Regions from separate parts of the Bradyrhizobium sp. USDA 4506 genome, predicted to be linked through region 2. Evidence: predicted binding sites of a transcription regulator. Region 2 holds the regulator's gene; each other region holds the start of a gene.

Evidence for each region. The regulator PhoB, encoded in region 2, activates phosphate uptake and scavenging genes when phosphate is short. The targets are predictions, from matches to a motif close to TGTCATNNANCTGTCAT.
Region 1: the regulator PhoB is predicted to act here: its motif matches at 2,007-2,023, upstream of ACVIHF_RS29180 (esterase-like activity of phytase family protein).
Region 3: the regulator PhoB is predicted to act here: its motif matches at 1,961-1,977, upstream of ACVIHF_RS33960 (DUF2794 domain-containing protein).

Annotation. Positions count from the first base shown of each region.
Region 1 is NZ_JBSSBM010000002.1:5,713,164-5,718,868, reverse strand. Features, by position in the region: gene ACVIHF_RS29185 (enoyl-CoA hydratase-related protein) at 1-230, shown strand, start outside; gene ACVIHF_RS29180 (esterase-like activity of phytase family protein) at 607-1,959, opposite strand; gene ACVIHF_RS29175 (heme ABC transporter ATP-binding protein) at 2,068-2,871, opposite strand; gene ACVIHF_RS29170 (FecCD family ABC transporter permease) at 2,868-3,968, opposite strand; gene ACVIHF_RS29165 (heme/hemin ABC transporter substrate-binding protein) at 3,965-4,915, opposite strand; gene hemP (hemin uptake protein HemP) at 4,924-5,130, opposite strand; gene ACVIHF_RS29155 (TonB-dependent hemoglobin/transferrin/lactoferrin family receptor) at 5,382-5,705, shown strand, end outside.
Region 2 is NZ_JBSSBM010000002.1:6,188,905-6,194,609, reverse strand. Features, by position in the region: gene pstA (phosphate ABC transporter permease PstA) at 1-663, shown strand, start outside; gene pstB (phosphate ABC transporter ATP-binding protein PstB) at 660-1,478, shown strand; gene phoU (phosphate signaling complex protein PhoU) at 1,585-2,301, shown strand; gene phoB (phosphate regulon transcriptional regulator PhoB) at 2,447-3,157, shown strand; gene ACVIHF_RS31400 (GcrA family cell cycle regulator) at 3,398-3,910, opposite strand; gene ACVIHF_RS31395 (acetylornithine transaminase) at 4,399-5,607, shown strand; gene argF (ornithine carbamoyltransferase) at 5,607-5,705, shown strand, end outside.
Region 3 is NZ_JBSSBM010000002.1:6,764,500-6,770,204, reverse strand. Features, by position in the region: gene acnA (aconitate hydratase AcnA) at 1-477, shown strand, start outside; gene ACVIHF_RS33965 (DUF1223 domain-containing protein) at 728-1,489, shown strand; gene ACVIHF_RS33960 (DUF2794 domain-containing protein) at 2,034-2,405, shown strand; gene ACVIHF_RS33955 (Bax inhibitor-1/YccA family protein) at 2,788-3,579, opposite strand; gene ACVIHF_RS33950 (ABC transporter permease) at 3,814-5,705, opposite strand, start outside.

The DNA.
Region 1 (5,705 bases), 480 kb from region 2:
AGGTGCCGATCGAGCTGCAGCAGCTCAACAAGCGCAGCGTCCACCGCGCGATGGAAATCATGGGCGCCCGCGCCGCGATGCGCGCCGGCACCGAGATCCAGGCGCTGGCCTTCACGACCGAGGCCAGCAAGGCCTACATGGCGGGCTTCCGCCGCGACGGCGGCAGCGTGAAGGCGCAGCTCGACCAGCGCGACACGACGTTCGGAGATTACCGGACGAAGAAGGAGTGACGATCACGGAAGCCGCGCGCTGAGCTGTATCGCCGTCACCCTGAGGAGGCCGCAAAGCGGCCGTCTCGAAGGGCGGCGGCCCGGCTGTCTCCATGCGGCTGCATCGGGGGCCGCGCATCCTTCGAGGCGCCCAGCGGCGCAATTGCGCCGCAAGGCTCGCACCTCCAGCGACAAAGGCGTAGCCTTTGCGCGGGGATGACGGAATGGCTGTCGTGCCGGGATGAGCATCACGCTATCCGCATATTCGCTGTCATGCCCCGCCTTGAGCGGGGCATCCAGTACGCCGCGGCTTGTCCGTTGAGCTCGGGCGCCTCTGGAATACTGGGTCGCCCGGTCGAGCCGGGCGACGACACTGTTGTGGGTGGCGAGCACCGCCTCACTTCGCCTTCAGGAAGTCGCCGACCTCGAGCAGTACGAACTCGTCGTCATCGGCCTTGTTCGGGTCGCGGCTCGAGGAGAACGGCAGGTTGTTGTCGTTGCCGACGATGATGTGGGTCTCGTCGACCCGGTCGACATTCTCGATGGTGAAGAACGGGAAGGTGTAGACGCCGTCGTTGAGCGGCTTGCGGGCCTTCTTGTTGGGATCGCGGATCTTCATCAGGTCGATATAGGCGATCTTGCGCACCGGCTTGCCGACATTGGCGTCGGACAGCTCGATCTTGTAGACGCGCTTGAACTTGGCGAGGTCAGGAAAACAGTTCTCGCCGCGCTGGCCTTGCGGGCAGGCCTTGTCGGCGGTGCCTTCGCCATTGTCGCGCTCGATCACGAGGCCCTGGGCCGGATCGATCATGTTGAAGTCGCCGATCGCATTGCCGTTCTGCTCGAACACATACTGCCAGTAGCGCCCGGTGAACTTCTCCGCCGCGACGTCGAATTCCAGGATGCGCGAGGCTTCCTTGCCGTCGACCTTCTCCCAATCCTTCTTGTCGGCATCCCACAGCGGTCCTTCGAGCAGGCCGTAGAGGAACTTGCCGTCCTTGGAGGACGCAAAGCCTTCATAGCCCTTGGAGCGGCGCAGGTTGACATTGGTGTAGCTGGCGCCGGGCGCGCCGGGCGACTGCACCGCCCAGTGATCCGGCGAACGCACCGGCTTGCCGTCAGCAACGGTCTCGAACACGGCGAGAATTTTGCCGGTCTTGTCGGCCTTGAGGATGTAGGGCCCGAACTCGTCGCCGATCCAGAAAATGTCGTTGATGATCTGGAAGCCCTCGGTGTCGAAATCGGCGCCGGTCAAATAGCGCTTGGCGGTGTCCTCATGCACGATGCGGAACGGCACCTTCTTGTCGGGATCGTGCAGGAACACGGTCTCCTGACGCTCGATCTTGCCGCTCGCCCAATCGATCTTGTGCCGGTTCAGGTACAGCATCGAGTCCGCCGAGTTGTAGCGCGAGCCCATGCCGTTGTCGGTGATCACCCAGAACGAGCCGTCGGGCATCACCTTGATGCCGGAATGGCCCTGCAGCGGCTGACCCTTGAACGGCAGCGACACGCCGGTCGGCCGCTCATAGGATTTACCCATCACGGTGCCGATGCCGTCAACGCGCTTGCCGGTGGTGTATTTGCCCGAGGTCTTCAGATCATCAGGGGCGTCGGCGGGCGCGTCGATGAAGCTCTCCGCCGGCATCACGGCGTGTCCCGCCAGCGTCGTCGGGAATTCGCCCTCACCCTGCGCGAACGCCGATGTGGCGAGCAGGATCGAGGCGACGGAGCAGAGCAGGGACAGGCGCATGGTTGATCTCCCAAAGGATAAACGATGCGGTGTTCTCCGAGCCGCCTGTTACAGCCGCCTGACAGTTTTGTGAACCGCGGATGTTGCGGCGGGATAAGGCTTGCGGCGTTACGTCGCCTTGCCGGCCGGCCGCATCGTTTGCGGCAGCAGGAACGGCACGCCACCTCCGGTATAGGCGATCGCAGCGTCGATCTCGAAGATCTCGCGCAGCGTCTCGGTCTTCATCGCCGCCGTGCGGTCGCCGTCGACGGCAAGCCGGCCGCGGTGCAGCAGCAGGACGCGGTCGGCGAACCGCATCGCGAGGTTGAGGTCGTGCAGGATCGCGATCACGGCGGTGCCGCGCGCGGCACGCCGCCGCGCCGTTTCGACCAGGTCGATCTGGTGCCGCAGATCGAGGCTCGAGGTCGGCTCGTCCAGCAGCAACAGTCCGGGTCCATGCAGCGCTTCGCCGCGGGCGAGCTGCACCAGCACGCGGGCGAAATGCGCCCGCTGCTGCTCGCCGCCCGACAGCGTCGGCAATTGCCTGAAACGGAAACGCGCGAGCCCGACCTCGTCGAGCGCCGCCTCGACCAGCGCCCGCGCCACGGCACGCGGGCTTTCGCCGGCGCCCATGCTGACGATTTCCTCGACGGTGAACGGGAAGGTGACGCTGACGTGCTGCGACAGCATCGCGCGGTGCTGCGCCAGCGCGCGTGGTCCGTAAGTTTGCAGGTCGCGCTGCCTCAGCCTGATCGCCCCGCGCGACGGACGCAGGTCGCCCGACAGCATCCGCAGCAGGGTCGATTTGCCGGCGCCGTTAGGACCGACGATCGCGACCATCTCGCCGGCACCGATCTGCAGCGACACCGCATCGACCAGCGTCGTGCTGCCGACCGTCATCGATACCGACTGCGCTTCGAGCAGGGCCGTCATAGCGATACCAGCCCGCGCTGCCGCAGCAGCATGGCGAGGAAGAACGGCGCGCCGATCGCCGCCGTCAGGATGCCGATCGGCATTTCCGCGGGTGCCACGATGGTGCGCGCCACGGTGTCGGCGCCGACCAGGAGGATGGCGCCGAGCAGCGCGGACGCCGGCAGCAGCAGCCGATGCGCGGGCCCGATCACCAGCCGCAACAGATGCGGCACCACGATGCCGACGAAACCGACCACGCCGCAGACCGAGACCGCGACCCCGGTCATCGCCGACACCAGCACGATCGAGATCCGCTTCAGCCGTTCGACGTCGACGCCGCTGTGGAACGCCTCGGCCTCGCCGAGCACCAGCACGTCGAGCCCGCGCGCGATCGAGAGGCAGGCGACCAGCGCAACCGCCAGCACCGGCGCCAGCGCCGTGAGCTTGCTCCAGGTCGCACCGCTGAGCGAGCCGAGCAGCCAGAAGGTGATGTCGCGGAGCTGGCGGTCGTCGGCGCCGAACACCAGAAGGCCGATGCCGGCATTGGCGATCGCGGCGATCGCGAGCCCGGCCAGCAGGAAGATCGCGATCGATGTCCGGCCGCTGCGGCTGGCGATGCCGTAAAGCACGACGGTCGTGATCAGCGAGCCGGCAAAGGCCGCGATCGGCAGCAGCTGGTGTTGCAGGAAGCGCAGGCTTTCGCCGAGATGGCTGTCGGTGAACACGATCGCGGCCGCCGCGGCAAACGCGCCGCCGGAGGAGACGCCGACCAGCGCGGGGTCGGCGAGGGGATTGCGGAACAGGCCCTGCATGATCGAGCCTGATACGGCAAGGAGGCCGCCGACCATCGCCGCCGCCGCGATCCGCGGGATGCGGATCGACCACACCACGAGCTGGTCGCGTGCGAGCAGCGGGTTGGCGACACGATCAGCCCAAAGCCCAAGCGCCGCCGGAAGCCGAGCCATTGGAATGCCGGCAGCCCCGACCGTCAGGGCGACGAGGGCGGTGCCTGCGAGCGCCGCAAGCAGGCAGAGCAGGGTGAGTGTCGCGGCCGGCCGCAGCGACATGCCGGCGCGCCGTCGTTTCGCACGCCGGCGGCGTTCGGCCAGCACGCTCATTGCCGGCAATTCGCGGTCAGCGCTGCCGGCTTGAAGTAGTCGGCCTCCGGCGCCAGCGCCGGATAAAGCTTGACCGAGAGGTCGCGTGCCGCGGCCGCGGTGCGCGGTCCGAAGCCGAGCAGATAAAGGCCTTCCATCGAGATGAAGGCCTTGTTGGCCGCGACCGGCGTCAGCGCGAAGGCCGGATGCGCGAACACGGCATCCGACGTCAGCGAATCCTTGCCGCGATCGATCGACAGCACGACATCCGGTTTCGCCGCCACGATGGCCTCGTCATTGACCGGCTTGTAGCCGTCGTAACCATCGATGGCGTTGACGCCGCCGGCAAGCCGGATGATCTCGTCCGCCGCGGTCTTGTGGCCCGCCGCCATCGCCCGGCCGTTCAACAGCGACATCACGAACATCACGCGCACCGGCTTCGTTACCCTGGCACGCAGCGCGCGCAGTTGCGCGAGATCGCTCTCCACCGCCGTGGTCAGGCAGGCGGCGCGCGGATCGGCGCCCATGGCGTGGCCCACCAGTCTGATCTTCTCGACCAGCCCGGCCTCCGAGAACGTCTCCGGCACCAGCACCAGCGGCACCTTGGCCGCCTCGAGCACGTCCATGGTCTCCTTCGGCCCTGAGCCCTGCACCGCGAGCACCAGCGACGGGTGCAGGCCGAGCACGCCCTCCGGCGACAGCTGGCGCATGTAGCCGACGTCGGGCTTCTCGCGCAGCGCAGCCGGCGGGTAGAGGCTGGTCGCATCGACGCCGGCGATGCGGTCCTCGAAGCCGAGGGCATAGAGGATCTCGGTGATCGCGCCGCCGATCGAGACGATGCGCGACGGATTGTCGATCACGACGTCGCGGTCGCGCGCGTCATGCACGGTGATGCCCTCGGCCGTCACGGCTTCGATCGGCAGCAGGCAGGAGAAGGCGAGCAAAGCGAGCGTGCGACAAATTGTCATCGGGGCCGTCACTTGGTGAGGATCAGCTTGTTCTGCGAGGTCAGCCGCAACCGGTAATGTTCTTCGCCGTGCATGATGATGATCTCGCGCTCCGCAGCGAACAGGTCGCGGCTGTCGAGACGATTACCGCGCATGATCAGTGTTTTGGCCGCGCCGGATGCAGGCTCGGTGTGGTTTCCGGCTGCGCCGATATTGTCTCCGGAAGCTGCGGACATATTGTGGTGCTGCGCCTGCGAAAATTTTCAAATGGTGTTTGCTTGTATAAGCGGGCGAAGGCGCATTCCAACGGCCGCACTTTACAATCGATATAAACAGCGCCGCCGCATTCTTGACCGTTTTGTTGCCGGCTCGTAACCAATCCTCACGCGATGCAAGCGGTGGCTTGATCGCGATGTAGCCAGCAAGCCGCTCGTCAGAGAGCGCACGCCAGCCAAACCAGAAAAGCGATGATCAGGCTGGGGCTAGAATGGCTGACGGGGCTAGGGTTTCGCGCGCCTTGATTTTGAGCGCGTCGGTGTTCTCATTTGCGGCAGCACTGCCGGAACGCGGCTTCGCGCAGACCGCCGATCCGTCGGCTGCGCGTCCTTCGACCGAGCGGCCGAAGCAGGCCAAGCGGAAGCCGAAGCCGGCGGCCGAAGCTCAGGCGGCGCCGGCGGCGATGAACGCGCGGGCGCAAATCGGCGCGGTGCCGGTGCAGTCGCTCGACACCATCACGGCGGTGGCGTCCAAGACCGAGGAGCGCGCGATCGATGCGCTGGCGCCGGTCAGCTCCGTCACGCTGGAGAAGATC
Region 2 (5,705 bases):
GGCGGCCTGCTCAACGCCATCGTCGGCTCGGTCATCATGACCGTGATCGGCGTCGGCATCGGCGCGCCGCTTGGCCTGTTCGCCGGCACCTACCTCGCCGAATACGGCAAGCACGACAAGCTGACCTCGGTGATCCGCTTCATCAACGACATCCTGCTCAGCGCGCCCTCGATCATCATCGGCCTGTTCATCTATGGTGCGGTGGTGGTGCCGATGCGCGGCTTCTCAGCGATCGCAGGCAGTCTTGCGCTCGCGGTGATCGTGATCCCGGTCGTGCTGCGTACCACCGAGGACATGCTGCTCTTGGTGCCCAATCCGCTGCGCGAGGCCGCCTCCGCGCTCGGCCTGCCGCGTTCGCTGGTGATCAAGCGGATCGCTTATCGTGCCGCGCGATCGGGTCTGATCACCGGTGTGCTGCTGGCGACCGCCCGCGTCGCCGGCGAGACCGCGCCGCTGCTGTTCACCGCGCTGTCGAACCAGTTCTTCAGCCTGGATCTGACCAAGACGATGGCCAACCTGCCAGTGACCATCAACAACTTCGTGCAGAGCCCCTACGCCTACTGGAAAGAGCTGGCGTGGAGCGGCGCGCTGCTCATCACATTCACCGTGCTCGCGTTGAATATCGGCGCGCGTATCCTTGGTGCCGAAAGGGCCGCAAAATGACCGAGCTTTCCGTCTCCACGACTGCCGCAGGCCACATTCCCCAGGTTCCGCTGCCGGAAGCGCCGCCGAAAGTCACGGTGCGCAACCTCAACTTCTATTACGGCGAGCACCACGCGCTGAAGAACATCAACCTGACGCTCGGCACCAACCGCGTCACGGCGTTCATCGGCCCGTCCGGCTGCGGCAAGTCGACCCTGCTGCGCATCTTCAACCGGATGTACGACCTGTATCCGGGCCAGCGCGCGGTCGGCCAGCTGATGCTGGACCAGACCAACATTCTCGACCCCAAGCTCGACCTCAACTTGCTGCGCGCGCGGGTCGGCATGGTGTTCCAGAAGCCGACGCCGTTCCCGATGACGATCTACGAGAACATCGCCTTCGGCATCCGCCTCTACGAGAAGATCTCGAAGTCCGAGATGGACGACCGGGTCGAGAAGGCGCTGCGCGGCGGCGCGCTGTGGAACGAGGTCAAGGACAAGCTGAACGCCTCCGGCCTGTCGCTCTCCGGCGGCCAGCAGCAGCGCCTGTGCATCGCGCGCACCGTGGCGGTGCGCCCCGAGGTGATCCTGTTCGACGAGCCGTGCTCGGCGCTCGACCCGATCTCGACCGCCAAGGTCGAGGAACTGATCCAGGAGCTCTCCGAGGACTACACGATCGCGATCGTCACCCACAACATGCAGCAGGCGGCGCGCGTCTCCGACAAGACCGCCTTCATGTATCTCGGCGAGCTGATCGAGTTCGACGACACCAACAAGATCTTCACCTCACCGAGCGATCGGCGCACCCAGGACTACATCACCGGCCGGTTCGGTTGACCGGCGCATGATCCGGAAAAGTGGAAACCGGTTTTCCGATCAGGTCATGCTAAAATTCAGGACACGAAGCCATGATCCCCGGGATCATGGTTGAGGGAGACAAGCGATGGCTTCTGAACATACCGCCAAGGCATTCGACAGCGACCTGCAGGAGTTGACCCGCCTGGTCGCCGAGATGGGCGGCCTGGTCGAACGAATGATTACCGAGTCGGTCGACGCGCTGATCCGTCGCGACGTCGCGCTCGGCAAGCGCGTGGTCGCCGCCGACATCGAGATCGACAATCTGCAGCGCAACATCGAAGAGCGCGCGGTGCTGACGATCGCGCGCCGCCAGCCGATGGCGATCGACCTGCGTGAGATCGTCAGCGCGATGCGCGTCGCTACCGATCTCGAGCGGATCGGCGACCTCGCCAAGAACATGGGCAAGCGCGTCGCGGCGCTGGAGAGCGATTTCCAGCCGCTGAAGCTGATCCGCGGCCTCGAGCACATGACCGACCTCGTGCTGTCGCAGGTCAAGTCGGTGCTCGACGCCTATGCCGCGCACGACCTGCCGGCGGCGATGAACGTCTGGAAGGGCGACGAGGAGGTCGATGCGATCTGCACCTCGCTGTTCCGCGAACTGCTCACCTACATGATGGAAGATCCGCGCAACATCTCGTTCTGCATCCATCTGATGTTCTGCGCCAAGAACATCGAGCGGATCGGCGATCACGCCACCAATATCGCCGAGACCGTGTTCTACATGATCGAGGGCCAGCAGATCACCGACAAGCGCCCGAAGGGGGACATGACCACTTTTGCCACCACGGTGCCGGGCAACTGAGGCATGATCGGCAAGCACGGAACCGGCAAGAGCGAAACTGGATGATCCTCGCGACAAATCGTTTCCGCGGGGACTATGCTCAAGGAAGTAAGCGTTTCGGTTTGCGTCTGGGCAACGGATCACCACAGAGAAAGAACTTAGACCGATGAGCGCACGCATTCTGGTAGTCGAAGACGAGGAAGCGCTGACGACGCTGTTGCGCTACAATCTCGATGCGGAAGGCTACGATGTCGAGACGGTGGGGCGCGGCGACGATGCGGATACACGGCTGAAGGAGCGCGTTCCCGACCTCGTGGTGCTGGACTGGATGCTGCCGGGCCTGTCCGGCATCGAACTGTGCCGCCGCCTGCGGGCGCGGCCCGAGACCAAGCAGCTTCCGATCATCATGCTGACCGCGCGCGGCGAGGAAAGCGAGCGCGTGCGCGGGCTTGCCACCGGCGCGGACGATTACATCGTCAAGCCGTTCTCGGTGCCGGAGCTGCTGGCGCGGGTGAAGGGCCTGTTGCGCCGCGCCAGCCCGGAGCGGCTTGCGACCGTGCTGACCTATGGCGACATCGAGCTCGACCGCGAGAAGCGCCGCGTGGCGCGCTCGGGCCGTCCGATCGATCTCGGGCCGACCGAGTATCGCCTGCTCGAATTCTTCCTCGAGCATCCCGGCCGCGTGTTCAGCCGCGAGCAACTGCTCGACAGCGTCTGGGGCCGCGACATCTACATCGATGAGCGCACCGTCGACGTGCATATCGGCCGCTTGCGCAAGCTGCTCAATCCGGGCCGCGAGCAGGATCCGATCCGCACCGTGCGCGGCGCCGGCTACGCGCTCGACGACCGCTTTGCCAAGGCCGAGCCACAGCCGTAACGGCCATGCGGCATTCATAAACCGCAACACGGCGTCGTCCCGGCGAAAGCCGGGACCCATACGCCGCGGCCAGTGCAATCGGCACGCGGCCAGACGGCTTTCTAACAACACGCATTAGTGGTTATGGGTCCCGGCTTTCGCCGGGACGACGCCGGTGGTGTAATGGGCTACGCATCACACAAAAAATCCCCGCTTTCGCGGGGATTTGTTTTTGAGGTCTTCCGTCGTTTTCCCGAGTGCTCACTTGATCTGCGGTTTCGCCGACGGCCGGCGGCGATCGGCGGCGGGCTGGTAGGCGACGCGCGAGTGATGCGCGCAATAGGGCAGGCCGGCGAGCGCCTTGCCGCCGCAGAAGAAGAATTCCGGGCTCGAGGGATCGCCGACCGGCCAATGACAGGTGGCCTCGTTGAGCTCCAGCAGCGAGAGCCGCTGGCTCATCGGCACCACATTGTCGTAGGAGATCGGATCGGGCTCCATCTCGACCTCGAAGGCGTGCGCCAGCGCGGTGTTGCCGCGCGAGACCGGACGCGCCACCCGCATCATGTGCTGGGCCGGGCGAGCCTTGCGCTGCCGCGGCGCGGCCGTGGAGGGTGCCTTGGCGCGGCCGGAGAGGCCGAGCCGATGCACTTTGCCGATCACGGCGTTTCGCGTCACATTGCCAAGTTCCGCCGCGATCTGGCTGGCCGACAGGCCGGACTCCCAGAGTTTCTTCAGCTGCTCGACGCGATCGTCGGACCAGGTCAATACAGTCATCGCATTCTTCCCTTCGCGTAGCGCCGGCCAATCATTGGAGCGGCGCTGCGAGCCAATCTGGACAAATATCCCTGCGGCCAGAATCCCTTAGCCCTCGCCGGGCACGGTGTTGCGCCCGAACGTTTACGCGAGACACAAAGGCTACTTAGAGGGTCCAGTACCGCCGCACGAGATGTCGTACCCGACAGGCCAAACGCTACAATATGGCGTGACTCTGGCGCAAGAGTCCGCGGCCGTGCGTCCACATGTTCCCACACAGTTAAGCATCACGATGAGGCTTTTCCACCGCACCGGAATGCTCCGGATTGCGCTCGTTTCGCATTGCAGGAAGGCCACTTCGTGGCGATTGACACTTACCGACCGCAGCATAGAATGCCCGCCACGTGCCGCCCGCAAAGGCGGCCGTTTTGTTTTCCGAAGCTGGCCGTTGCTGCGCTGGCGTCAAGGCGCAGCGGCAATTGTCGGCTTAAAAACCGTCAGTGATCGCCATGACCAACGCTGCCACGTCGCATCTGCTCCCCGTCTTCGCCAGGGTCGATCTCGGCTTCGAGCGCGGCGAGGGCGCCTGGCTGATCGCAACCAACGGCGACCGCTATCTCGATTTCACCTCGGGCGTCGCGGTCAACGCGCTCGGGCACGCGCATCCGCATCTGGTCAAGGCGCTGCAGGAACAGGCGACCAAGCTCTGGCACATGTCGAACCTGTTCAAGAGCCCGGACGGCGAGGTGCTTGCCGCACGGCTGTGCGAGCAGAGCTTTGCCGACTTCGTGTTCTTCTGCAATTCCGGCGCCGAAGCGATGGAGGGCGTGATCAAGCTGGTCCGCCACTATCACTTCTCCAAGGGCCATGGCGAGCGCTACCGCATCATCACCTTCGAGGGCGCCTTCCACGGCCGCACGCTGGGCACGCTGGCGGCGACAGGCTCGGCGAAATATCTCGAAGGCTTCGGCCCGCCGATGGACGGCTTCGACCAGGTGCCGCATGGCGACATCGAGGCGGTGAAGAAGGCGATCGGCCCGCACACCGCCGGCATCCTGATCGAGCCGGTGCAGGGCGAGGGCGGCGTGCGCTCGGCGCCGCAGGCGTTCTTCAAGGCACTGCGCGCGCTGTGTGACGAGCACGGCCTGCTGCTCGCCTTCGACGAGGTGCAGACCGGCATGGGCCGCACCGGCGAGCTGTTCGCCTACAAGCGCACCGGCGTCACGCCGGACGTGATGTCGCTGGCCAAGGCGCTCGGCGGCGGTTTTCCGATCGGCGCGGTGCTGGCGACCGCGCAGGCTGCGGCCGGCATGGCGCCCGGCTCGCACGGCTCGACCTTCGGCGGCAATCCGCTCGCGGTCGCCGCCGCCAATGCCGTGCTCGACGTCATGCTGAAACCCGGCTTCTTCGAGCATGTGCAGAAGATGTCGCTGCTGCTCAAGCAGAAGCTCGCTTCCGTCGTCGACCGCTATCCCGGCGTGCTGTCGGAGGTGCGCGGCGAGGGGCTGTTGATCGGCGTCAAGGCCGTGGTGCCGTCGGGCGACCTGATCGCCGCGCTGCGCAGCGAGAAGCTGCTCACCGTCGGCGCCGGCGACAATGTGGTGCGGTTCCTGGCGCCGCTGATCGTGACCGAGCCCGAGATCGACCAGTCGATCACCGCGCTCGAGCGCGCCTGCTCTGTGCTGTCGGCGGCGCAGCCGAAGAAGGCGGCTGGATAATGAGCAAGCCGGTCCGTCACTTCCTCGATATCAACGAGCTGCCGCTCGGCGAGCTGCGCAACATGCTGTCCGCCGGAGCCGCCATGAAGGCGAAGCTG
Region 3 (5,705 bases), 580 kb from region 2:
GAAGGCGGTTTGACCAGGCACTGGCCCGACGGCGAGCAGATGTCGATCTACGACGCCGCGATGAAGTACCAGCAGGAGAGCGTGCCGCTGGTGGTGTTCGCCGGCGCCGAATACGGCAACGGCTCGTCGCGCGACTGGGCCGCGAAGGGCACGCGCCTGCTCGGCGTGCGCGCGGTGATCTGCCAGAGCTTCGAGCGCATCCATCGCTCCAACCTGGTCGGCATGGGCGTGCTTCCGCTCACCTTCCAGGACGGCACCTCGTGGTCCTCGCTCGGCCTCAAGGGCGACGAGAAGGTCACGATCCGCGGGCTGCAGGGCGACCTGAAGCCGCGCCAGACGCTAACGGCCGAGATCGTCTCCGCTGACGGCGGCAAAAAGGATGTCCCGCTGCTCTGCCGCATCGATACGCTGGACGAGCTCGACTACTATCGCAACGGCGGCATCCTGCATTATGTGCTGCGCAAACTGGCGGCCTAAGGCCCCTTCGTTTGAGCATGATCTCCGCGCAAACGCCCCGCGTTTGTCGCGGGGAAAACCGCTTCACACTTTTCCGGGCCATGCTCCAACGCGGATTTGTGATCGGTGCCTCACTGCTTAGTGAGTAGCGGCTAAAAAGAAGGCGGCCTATGAAAAGGCCGCTTTCTCGCGTTTTGGGGCACGCAAGTTCAGGGACAGACTTCATGCTCCGTACAATTACGGATGGAAATCATCACGACTGGTTCGCAGTATGACAGCGATGATGGCCTATAACTGTATCTCGCGATGGTCGAGCGCCCTTGGTATCTGCGCAATCGTCGCGATCATCCGCCCCGCCCACGCCGATCCGCGTGCTGTCGTCGAACTCTTCACCTCGCAGGGATGCTCGTCCTGTCCGCCCGCGGACAAGATCATCGGTGACCTCGCGAAGGACCCCAACGTAATCGCGCTGAGCATGCCGATCGACTATTGGGACTATCTCGGCTGGAAGGATACGCTGGCCGATTCCCGTTTCAGCGCGCGCCAGAAGGCCTATTCGCATGTGCGCGGCGACCGCGACGTCTACACGCCGCAGGCCGTGATCAATGGCTCCGCGCATGTGATCGGCAGCGATCGCGCCAGTATCGAGGACGCCATCAAGAGCACCGAAAGGAGCGGCAGCGTGATGTCGGTGCCCGTGACGATGACGCTGAGCGGCAAGCAGATCAACGTGTCGGTCGCCGCATCGAAGTCGCCGGCCGTGTCGCGCGGCGAGGTCTGGATCTGCTCGATCTCGAAGTCGGTGCCGATCTCGATCGCGCGCGGCGAGAACCGCGGCCGCGAGATCACCTACCACAACGTGGTGCGCAATCTCCTCAAGGTCGGTGACTGGAACGGTTCGTCCGGGAGCTGGACCGTGCCGCTGGAGAACATCACGCGTGACGGTGTCGATGCTGCGGCGGTGTACGTCCAGGACGGTAACCGCGACAAGCCGGGCCCGATGCTCGGCGCTGCCTTCACCTCGCTTCACTAGAGCCTTGCTGCGGTAAGGCGCGATGCGCCGGCTTCCGCCCGTGGCGCGCCGTTGGACCGCACGCATGTTGTCGTGCAGCCGCGCATGGCGACGAACCTGCATTCGGTGATCTGCCGAAAGGAAGGCGCCGGGGCTAGGCGCGCGCGTCTCGCTTGCGCAGGCCCCAAAACAAAAAGGACCAACTTTCGTTGGCCCAGTGTTGGGATTTGACTCCCCTGCGAACAGGCCCGATCCCGACGGCCCCGGGGGGCTGGGGGCTGAGGAATCCGGAACCGAAAGGACCGGGCCAACGCAGGATTTCCTTTTCGCAGGGCAGCGGGGCGGGCGATGGGCGGAAGTGGGGCAGCAATATGATTCCGCTAACGTTCCCGTGACTCTGCGGTTTTCCGGACAATCCGCCGCGTGCGGCGGTGGTTAAGGCCCGGTTGCATTGCGATTGGCCCCTTGCGGGCCCCCTCGCTTAGCGCGATCATGTCACTCTCGTGACGATCCCGGAGAGGGGCCTTCGGAACCCGATCGTCACCGAGGTGACAGGAGGCGCTCGATGAGTTTGATCTCGGAGGACACTGATCCGAGCGGGAGTCGCGCCGCGGCGCGCACCGCCGCCGCGACCCCTCAGCCCAATCGCGTGACTTTCAATCGACTTGAACTCAACCGCATTCTCAATCTCTACGGCCGCATGGTCGCCGACGGCGAGTGGCGCGATTATGCGATCGACTTCCTGAAGGACCGTGCCGTGTTCTCGGTGTTCCGGCGCGCGTCGGAAGTGCCGATCTACCGGATCGAGAAGGACCCCCGGCTTGCGCGCAAGCAGGGCATGTACAGCGTGATTTCCGCGACCGGTCTGATCCTGCGCCGCGGCCATGAACTGGAACGCGTGCTGTTCGTGATCGATCGCAAGCTGTCGCTGGTCTAAGCGCGTCAGGTCAGTCTGCTTGTAGCCCGGATGGAGCCAACGGGTCGCGCGAACGCGCGCCCGATGACAGGCTCCGCGAAATCCGGGGAAGCTGTACCCGCGTGGTAAGACCGTCCCGGATGTCGCTTCGCTCATCCGGGCTACAAATCCGCTGATCCGCCGACACAGTTGTGCCCGAGCTTCGTAGCCCGGAGGAGCCAACGGGGCGCGCGAACGCGCTCGATGGCAGGCTCCGCTCAATCCGGGGCCGTTGAAGCCGCGGATGAGCCTGTCCCGGATTTCGCTTGCGCTTCATCCGGGCTACATCACATCTCGCCTCGCCCAAAAGAAAAGCCCCGGCGGAATGGCCGGGGCTTGGATTTGATCGGCTCGCTCGAGGCGCTTAGTCGCGCTGGCCGAGCAGCTGCAGGAGCAGCGTGAACAGGTTGATGAAGTTCAGGTAGAGCGACAGCGCACCAGTGATTGCCGCACGCTCTGCCATCACGCCACCCTGCGAGGCGTAGCCGTAGATGTAGTCGTTCTTCAGCCGCTGGGTGTCCCAGGCGGTGAGGCCCGCGAACACCAGCACGCCGACCACCGACACGATGAACTGCAGCGCCGAGCTCGCCAGGAACAGGTTGACCAGGCTCGCGATGATGATGCCGATCAGACCCATGAACAGGAACGAGCCCATGCCGCTCATGTCACGCTTGGTGGTGTAGCCGTAGAGGCTCAGCGCACCGAACGTTGCCGCGGTGATGAAGAACACGCGCACGATCGAGGTGTGCGTGTACACCAGGAAGATCGACGACAGCGACAGACCCATCAGCGCCGAGAACACCCAGAACAGGAGTTGGGCGGTCGCGGGCTGCAGGCGGTTGATGCCGGCCGAGATGACGAACACCATCGCCAGAGGGGCGAGGATGAACAGCCACTTCAGCGGGCTCACGAACATCGCGTAGCCGAACTGCGTCAGATAGGCGTTGCCGAACTTGGCGACGGCGGCCGACTGGTCGGTCGTCACCGCACCCATGTAGACGCCGAGCGCGGCGAGGCCGGTGATGGCCAGGCCGATGCTCATGTAGTTGTAGATGCGCAGCATGTAGGCGCGCAGACCGGCGTCGACGGCCGCAGCGTCAATGCGCCCGGCGGCCCGGCCGAAAGGAGAAGCGTAGTTGCGGTCTAGGTCCGACATGGTCGAATTCCCGTGGTTGGTCCCGGTGGAGCGCAAGGGATTTGCGGCGCCGGTCGTAAATCTATCTCAGATGGCTCGGTTTGCGGAACATTAATTCCGTGTCATTCAAACCGACTATCCGACCCGATTGGTATGTGGGAAATTAACACATCCGACGCAAGCTTCCACGCGCGGCCGAATGTCGCTCTGCCCTAGCATCATAGGCAAAAACGGCGCTCGCGCCGCTACATTTTGTCACAAATTCCGCAACACTGAGGCCGGCTTCTGGTTTAGCGCGAGCAGCGTCCCGGCGAGCCCCAGCCCGACCGTGACGACCAGCGCGGCGACCACGACCAGCGCGGCGCTGCCGGCCTGCCAGATAAAGCTCAGCGTCATCAGCCTAGTCACGATCAGCCAGGCCGCGATCGAGCCGGCGATCACCCCGAACACCGCGGTTGCAAAACCGATCATCAGATACTCCAGCGCGTAGGCGCCGAGCAGTCGCACCCGCGTGGCGCCGAGCGTCTTGAGAATCACGGCGTCATAGACGCGGTGGCGGTGTCCGGCGGCGAGCGCGCCGCCGAGCACCAGGATCGCGGAGATCAGCGTCACGGCGCTGGCGCCGCGGATCGCCAGCACCAGATTGCTGACCACGCTGCCGACCGTCTCCAGCGCCTCGCGGACCCGCACGCTGGTGACCATCGGGAACGCGTCGGCGACCTGCTTGATGATGCGCGCGTCGTCGGCGGAATCGGCGTGTGGTTCCGTCAGGGTCGCGACATGGCTGTGCGGCGCACCCCTGAAGGCATTCGGCGAGAACACCAGCACGAAATTGATGCCGAGGCCCTGCCAGTCGATGTTGCGCAGGTTGGCGATTTTCGCCGGCACGTCGCGTCCGAGCACGTTGACGACGATCTCGTCGCCGATCTTCAACGACAGGCCGTCGGCGATCTTCTTCTCCATCGAGACCAGCGGTGGCCCGCTGTAGTCCGGCCCCCACCATTCGCCTTCAACGATCTTCGAGCCCTTGGGAATTTCGCCGGTATAGGTCAGGCCCCGGTCGCTCTGCAGCACCCATTCCGAATCGACCGACGGCTTGAGCTGGTCGGCCTTGACGCCGCGCGCGGCCACAATGCGCCCGCGTAGCATCGGCACGTCCTCGACGGTCGAGCCGGCGGCGACCTTGGCCAGGAAGGCATTGAAGCGGTCGGCCTCGGTGGAGGGGATGTCGATGAAGAAGAATGACGGCGCCCGCTCCGGCAGGGCGGCCAGGAATTGCCGGCGCAGATTGCCGTCGATCTGGGTGATGGTGACGAGCACCGCCAGCCCGAGCCCCAGCGACAGCACCACTGACGGCGTCAGCGCGCCCGGCCGGTGGATGTTGGCGATCGCCAGCCGCAGCATGGTCATGCGGCTGCGCGGCAGCCGCCGCGCCACCGCCATCAGGAGCTCGGCAATTCCGCGCAGCAGCAGGAACACTGCGATCGACGAGGCGACGAACACGGCGGCGACCCGCTTGTCATAGGCAAGCCCGATCGCGACGCCGATCAGGAGTGCGATCACCACGGCCATCAGCGCCAGATAGCTCCAGCGCGGGCGATGCCACTCGCTGGCGACGGTCTCGCGGAACAGCGCGGCGACCGGCACGTCATGGACGCGGCCGAGCGGCCACAGCCCGAACGCCAGCGCGGTGAGCTGGCCGTAGAGGAAGGACAGCGCGAGTTCGTCGGGATGCAGCGCGGGCACTACCGGCAGCGGCAGCAGCTTGCCGAACAGGCCGACGATGACGAAGGGCAGCGCGGCGCCGAGCACGATCCCGATCACCGAGCCGATCCCGGCCAGCACCACCACCTGCGTGCAGTAGATCGTGAAGACGTCGCGGCCGGTGGCGCCGAGCGCCTTGAACGAAGCGATGACGTCGCGGCGCCGGTCGATATGGCTCTTCACCGCGTTGGCGACGCCGACACCGCCGACCAGCAGCGCCGCGAGACCGACCAGGGTCAGGAACTGGGTGAAGCGGTTGATGGTGCGCTCGAGCTGCGGCGAGGCATTGCTGCGGCTGCGGACCTCCCAGCCGGCCTCCGGCGCCGCGCTGCGTGCACCGTCGATCAGCGCGGTGGTGGCGCGATCGTCGTTGGCGCCGTCAG